Regions from separate parts of the Pseudoalteromonas sp. T1lg24 genome, predicted to be linked through region 2. Evidence: predicted binding sites of a transcription regulator. Region 2 holds the regulator's gene; the other holds the start of a gene.

Region 1 (3,425 bases), on a different contig from region 2:
CATAATTCGTGTTAGCAGAAATGGTTTGGTCGATAAACTTCTGCATAATACCCACCAATTGCAAGTAACCATCGTTGCTTGGAATATCCCAAAGTAACTCGTACGCATCTTGCAAACGCTCGTACTCTGGTACTACTTGCTTTAAGATACCGTCTTTACTCGCTTTAACACTGATATGTCCTCGCGGTGGCTCAATACCATTGGTTGCGTTAGAGATTTGTGATGACGTTTCTGACGGCATTAACGCAGATAACGTTGAGTTACGCATACCGTGTTTGACAATGCTTTCACGTAGGCCATCCCAATCAAGGTGCAATTGCTCATTACATACCGCATCAAGATCTTTCTTGTAGGTATCGATTGGCATAATGCCTTTTGCGTACGTTGTTTCGTTAAACTTAGGACACGCGCCTTTTTCTTTAGCAAGTTCATTTGATGCTTTCATTAAGTAATATTGAATTGCTTCAAATGTACGGTGAGTTAACGCGTTTGCTGAACCGTCTGAATACTTAACACCGTTTTTCGCAAGGTAATAAGCGTAGTTAATTACACCAATACCTAACGTACGACGACCCATAGTTGCGTTATATGCAGCCGGTACAGGGTAATCTTGATAATCTAGTAAGTTATCTAGTGCACGTACAGCAAGTTCTGCTAATTCGTCTAATTCATCAAGTGATTTAATCGCACCAAGGTTGAACGCAGAAAGCGTACACAATGCAATTTCACCTTCTTCGTCCATTACGTGTTTTAATGGCTTAGTAGGAAGCGCAATTTCTAGACACAGGTTAGACTGACGAATTGGTGCTACTTTTGAATCAAACGGGCTATGTGTATTTGTGTGGTCTACGTTTTGTAGGTAAATACGACCTGTGCTTGCACGCTCTTGGGCAAACATAGAGAATAATTCAATCGCTTTAATACGTTTTTTACGAATTGATTCATCTTGCTCGTATTGCACATATAAGCGCTCGAACTCATCTTGATCTTCAAAGAATGCATCGTAAAGACCAGGCACATCTGACGGGCTGAACAGCGTAATGTAATCGTCTTTAATTAAACGCGAATACATTACTTTGTTAAACTGAACGCCGTAATCTAAGTGACGAACACGGTTGTCATCAACACCACGGTTGTTTTTAAGCACCAGTAGGTTTTCAACTTCTAAGTGCCATAACGGGTAGAATAGGGTTGCCGCGCCACCACGCACACCGCCTTGTGAACAGCTTTTAACTGCCGTTTGGAAGTGCTTGTAGAAAGGAATACAGCCAGTGTGGAATGCTTCACCGCTGCGAATTGGGCTACCTAGTGCGCGAATTCGACCAGCATTAATACCAATACCAGCACGTTGGCTTACGTATTTTACAATTGACGATGACGTTGCATTAATTGAATCTAGACTATCGTCACATTCAATCAGTACGCATGAACTGAATTGACGTGTAGGGGTACGCACACCCGCCATAATTGGCGTTGGTAATGAGATCTTAAACGTCGACGTCGCGTCATAAAAACGTTTTACATAGTCTAAACGCGTGTCTTTCGGATATTTCGAGAATAGACATGCTGCAACTAAAATATAAAGGAACTGCGCGCTTTCATAAATCTCACCGGTAACACGGTTTTGCACAAGATATTTACCTTCTAACTGCTTAACGGCAGCATAGCTAAAGGTAAGATCACGAGAATGATCAATATATGCGTCAAGCTCTTCGATTTCCTGCAGGCTATAGTCGGCAAGTAGATGTGGATCATACTTGTTCATTTCAACCATCTTAACCATATGATCATATAGTTTAGGCGGCTCAAATTTACCATAGGCTTTCTTACGCAAATGGAAAATAGCCAAACGCGCAGCAAGATACTGATAATCTGGAGTTTCTTTCGAAATTAGATCAGCAGCAGCTTTGATAATGGTTTCGTGAATATCTTCTGTACGGATACCGTCGTAAAACTGAATGTGTGATTTTAGTTCTACTTGCGATACAGATACGTTATTTAGGCCTTCTGCTGCCCATGCAATAACGCGGTGAATTTTGTCTAGGTCAAGCGGTTCCTTGCGACCGTCGCGTTTACTGACTGAAAGCTCTTGGTTCATAGTTATGCCTGCAATTTCCTTCAAACGAGCAAAAAATTTTTATTATGTCGAAATATTAAACTGGACTTTTGTCCTATTATTTAAGCGCACGGCTCAGGCGAAATTACCACTAGTGCTCGTTTTTCGCTTAGCTACTAGATATGGTGTCGCCATCACAGATGATCACAAGATAGAGGGGTATGCGTCTTTTTTCAAGGCCTAGAAAAGCGAGATAATTTGTGATCAATTTTTTACTAACTAGTCTGTTAGCATCCACTAACTTGTTAAGTAAAGTGTGTTTAGTCTATGTGAAAAAACAACGAAAAAAATACGATAAAAAAAAATATTTAAAATTTATTTGTTGCAAATTCACAAGGTATTGTTTTTGGGTCCGAGATTAAAATAACCACTATATCTAGTGGTTATTTTTTATCATAGCAACTAGATATATGGTTAAGCAGTGAGCAGGCGTTGGTAAAGCTAAAGTCAGATTGCCAGCTTGAAACAGGGTTGCCATTTAAATATCCCCAAAGCGCCGAAGCTGTTTTCATCCCCGCAGATTTGCCAGCAATGATATCGCGCTCATCGTCACCGATATAAATGCAACACCTAGGATCAACCTTCATTAATTCACAGCTGTAAAGCAAAGGATCAGGGTAGGGCTTGGCGCGTTCAAGTGTGTCACCCGATACAATATTTTTGCAGTTTGCAAATTGTGTGATTTGCGCAACAAGGGGGTTAGTTAAGTGCTTTGGTTTATTTGTCACAATCGACCAAGGAACTGCGTGCTCATCTAAAAACGTAATCAGTGGCACAATACCTTGGTAAAAACGGCTTTTACACCATAAATTGTTCGCGTAATAAGTAAGAAACGCTTCTTTTAAATGTGTTTGTTCGTCGTTTGAGAAATGTTGCCATTCATCACCAAAACCAAGTTTGAGTAATGCAAGCGTACCGTTAGAGGCCTGCGTACGATATGTTTTTGCACTTACCGTCGGTTTATTATGTTTGGCCAACACAAAGTTAAGCGCAGCACCTAAATCATCCGCACTGTCGATTAAGGTGCCATCTAAATCAAACAATACTGCTTGATACATTTTATGCTAACTTTTCGAAATGAATCATATAGTTAACTGAGACATCGTTGGTTAAACTATACGTTTGACCAAGCGGGTTGTAACTTAACCCTTTCATAATGCGCGCTTTAAGGCCGTATTTTTCAGCCCAATTAATTAACGTTGCAGGCTTGATGAATTTGTCGTGGTCGTGCGTGCCTTTTGGCACAATCTTAAGTAAGTGCTCGGCACCGACAATGGCAAATAAATACCCTTTAAGTGTTTTATTAAGC
Region 2 (3,425 bases):
ATTCGGTACAGATTACGCAAACGTGCAACCGCACGCAGGTTCACAAGCAAACGCGGCAGTATTCCAAGCGTTACTTCAGCCGGGCGACACAGTTTTAGGTATGAGCCTTGCACACGGCGGTCACCTAACTCACGGTTCACACGTAAACTTCTCAGGTAAAACGTACAACGCAGTTCAGTACGGCCTAAACGAAGAAACTGGCGAAATCGACTACGCACAAGTTGAAGCGCTAGCACTAGAGCACAAGCCTAAAATGATCATCGGTGGTTTCTCAGCATACTCAGGTATTGTTGATTGGGCTAAATTCCGTGAAATCGCTGACAAAGTAGGTGCTTACCTGCTAGTTGATATGGCACACGTTGCTGGTCTTGTTGCTGCAGGCGTTTACCCAAGCCCAGTGCCATTTGCACACGTGGTTACGACAACAACACACAAAACACTAGCGGGTCCTCGTGGTGGCTTAATCGTGTCTAACTGTGGTGACGAAGAGATTTACAAAAAGTTAAACTCTGCGGTATTCCCAGGTGGTCAAGGTGGTCCTTTATGTCACGTAATCGCTGCTAAAGCGGTTGCATTTAAAGAAGCACTAGAGCCAGAGTTCAAAGCATACCAAACACAAGTTGTTAAGAATGCGCAAGCTATGGTTGAAGTATTTAAAGCACGTGGTTACGACGTTGTTTCTGGTAAAACAGACAACCACCTATTCTTACTTGATCTAATCAACAAAGATATCACAGGTAAAGATGCGGACGCAGCACTTGGTAATGCTTACATTACAGTTAACAAAAACTCAGTACCAAACGACCCACGTTCTCCGTTTGTAACGTCTGGTCTACGTATTGGTTCTCCTGCAATCACCCGTCGTGGTTTTAAAGAAGCAGAAGCAAAAGAGTTAAACTGGCTGGATCTGTGATGTGCTAGACAACATCGAAGATACAAAAGTACAAGATGAAGTACGTGAGAAAGTAAAAGCAATTTGTGCAAAACACCCTGTTTACGCATAATGTTTTCTCATTGTTAACATGATATGATAAGGCCGCTTTTTTGCGGCCTTTTTTCTTTCGAGAGTTGTTTATGCATTGTCCTTTTTGTACAGCCAATGACACCAAAGTTATCGATTCACGCTTAGTAGGTGGTGGTCATCAGGTTCGCCGTCGTCGCGAATGTAATGAATGTCACGAACGTTTTACTACCTTTGAAGGCGCAGAACTGGTTATGCCACGTGTAATCAAGCAAGACGGCAGCCGAGAACCGTTTAATGAAGACAAACTTCGCAATGGTTTGCATCGTGCGCTAGAAAAACGCCCTGTCAGTACAGAACAAGTAGAAGAAGTAGTACACCAAATTAAATCGCAATTGCGTGCCACAGGTGAGCGCGAAGTTGACAGTAAAACGGTCGGCGAATTTATTATGGAAGCGCTGAAAAAACTCGATAAAGTTGCTTACGTACGTTTTGCTTCTGTTTACCGCTCATTTGAAGACATTAAAGAATTTGGCGAAGAAATCGCACGCTTAGGTGAGTAATCAGATGCACAATAATCGCTTTTCTGAATGTGATCACAAATATATGGCGCGCGCTATCGCGCTTGCAAAGCGTGGTCGATTTACCACCACACCTAACCCCAACGTAGGTTGTGTTTTAGTTAAAGATAATCAAATCATCGGTGAAGGCTTTCATATTCAAGCAGGTGGCCCTCATGCCGAAGTGCATGCACTGAAAATGGCTGGCGATAACGCTAAAGGGGCAACCGCGTACGTCACGCTAGAACCGTGTTCGCATTACGGCCGCACGCCGCCATGTGCTGAAGGCCTAATTAAAGCAGGCGTTAGCCGCGTTGTCGCTGCTATGGTTGATCCAAACCCAGAAGTCGCAGGACGCGGTTTAAAAATGCTCGAAGATGCCGGAATCGAAACCGATTTTGGCTTACTAAACGATGAAGCCGAAGCACTCAATTTGGGCTTTTTAAAACGCATGCGCACCAACTTGCCTTTTGTTCGCTGTAAATTAGCGGCAAGCCTTGATGGCAAAACGGCACTTGAAAATGGTGAAAGTAAATGGATTACCTCCAGTGAATCGCGCCGCGCTGTGCAAGATTTACGGGCAGAAAGTTGTGCGGTACTGTCAGGGGCTGATACCGTTATTATCGATAATGCGAAACTAAATGTCCGCCCTGATGAATTGACAGATACTGATGCAAAACTCAGTACTCGCCAGCCAATACGCGTGATTATTGATTCGCAAAACCGACTAACGCCGGATCTCGCGTTATTTCAGCAACCATCTAAAATAATTATTGCACGAACAACACTTGATAAATCGCATACTTGGCCGCATTTTGTTGAACAAGTAGTGGTTGAGCAAAACAATAGCAAAGTAGATTTACGCGCTTTATTGTCATTATTAGCTGAGCGCGGCGTTAACTTAGTATTGTTAGAAGCGGGCGCAACCTTGGCAGGTAAAATGTTTGAACAACAGCTGGTCGATGAACTTGTTCTGTTTATGGCGCCTAAATTGATGGGGCACATTAGTAAGAGCTTGATTAACTTGCCAACATTTACAACCATGTCGCAAGTCCCTGAACTTGAAATAAACACACTCAAGCAAGTTGGACAGGATATCTGTCTACATGCATTAGTAAAAAGAAATTAATATGTTTACAGGCATTATAGAAGCAACCGGAAACGTTGCGGCAATTGAAATGATTGCTGGCGACATGCGCGTTACCATTAACTCAGGCAAACTTGATTTGGCTGATGTTAAATTAGGCGACAGCATCGCAACCAATGGCGTATGTCTAACGGTTATTGCTTTAACAGGCCACGGCTATGTAGCCGATGTATCAAAAGAAACCCTATCGTTAACCAACTTTGAAAACTACCAAGTTGGGCAAACCGTTAACCTTGAAAAAGCGTTAATGCCACAATCGCGTTTAGGCGGTCATTTGGTTTCTGGGCATATAGACGGCATTGCTACCGTAACCCGTATTGAAACCAATGCCCGTGCAACCGATTATTGGCTGTGTGCACCAGCGCAATTACTCAAGTATATCCCGTATAAAGGTTCGGTTTGCATTGATGGCATTAGCCTTACGGTAAACGAAATAAACGACAACGAATTTAAGCTAACTATTGTGCCGCACACCGCAGGTGAAACCACGATTAGTGGCTTTAAAGTAGGTAGCAAAGTGAATTTAGAAGTGGATCAGCTCGCACGCTATTTAGAGCGTTTAATGATGCCACAGCAAGATGCAAAACCAACCAGTTCTCTCACTCATGAGCTTCTAGCGCAAGCTGGCTTTATGAATCGATAACCAGTCGCAAGCAAAGGTAACAAAATGGGCTTACACACTGCAGCAGAAATTATTGAAGATATCCGTCTAGGCAAAATGGTCATTCTGATGGATGACGAAGACCGTGAAAATGAA

What was found. Region 2 encodes NrdR, which represses ribonucleotide reductase genes. Its sites were predicted from a motif close to AAACACNANATNTNGTGTTT; they were not measured.
Region 1: a site for NrdR is predicted at 2,228-2,247, ahead of nrdA (class 1a ribonucleoside-diphosphate reductase subunit alpha). Genes of this name have one in related genera too.

The regions. Positions count from the first base shown of each region.
Region 1 is NZ_PQCB01000016.1:314,561-317,985, forward strand. Features, by position in the region: gene nrdA (class 1a ribonucleoside-diphosphate reductase subunit alpha) at 1-2,098, opposite strand, end outside; gene C2M30_RS08800 (HAD family hydrolase) at 2,500-3,174, opposite strand; gene ubiG (bifunctional 2-polyprenyl-6-hydroxyphenol methylase/3-demethylubiquinol 3-O-methyltransferase UbiG) at 3,176-3,425, opposite strand, start outside.
Region 2 is NZ_PQCB01000004.1:314,583-318,007, forward strand. Features, by position in the region: partial or broken gene glyA (serine hydroxymethyltransferase) at 1-1,004, shown strand, start outside; gene nrdR (transcriptional regulator NrdR) at 1,075-1,524, shown strand; gene ribD (bifunctional diaminohydroxyphosphoribosylaminopyrimidine deaminase/5-amino-6-(5-phosphoribosylamino)uracil reductase RibD) at 1,529-2,650, shown strand; gene C2M30_RS02755 (riboflavin synthase) at 2,652-3,311, shown strand; gene ribBA (bifunctional 3,4-dihydroxy-2-butanone-4-phosphate synthase/GTP cyclohydrolase II) at 3,336-3,425, shown strand, end outside.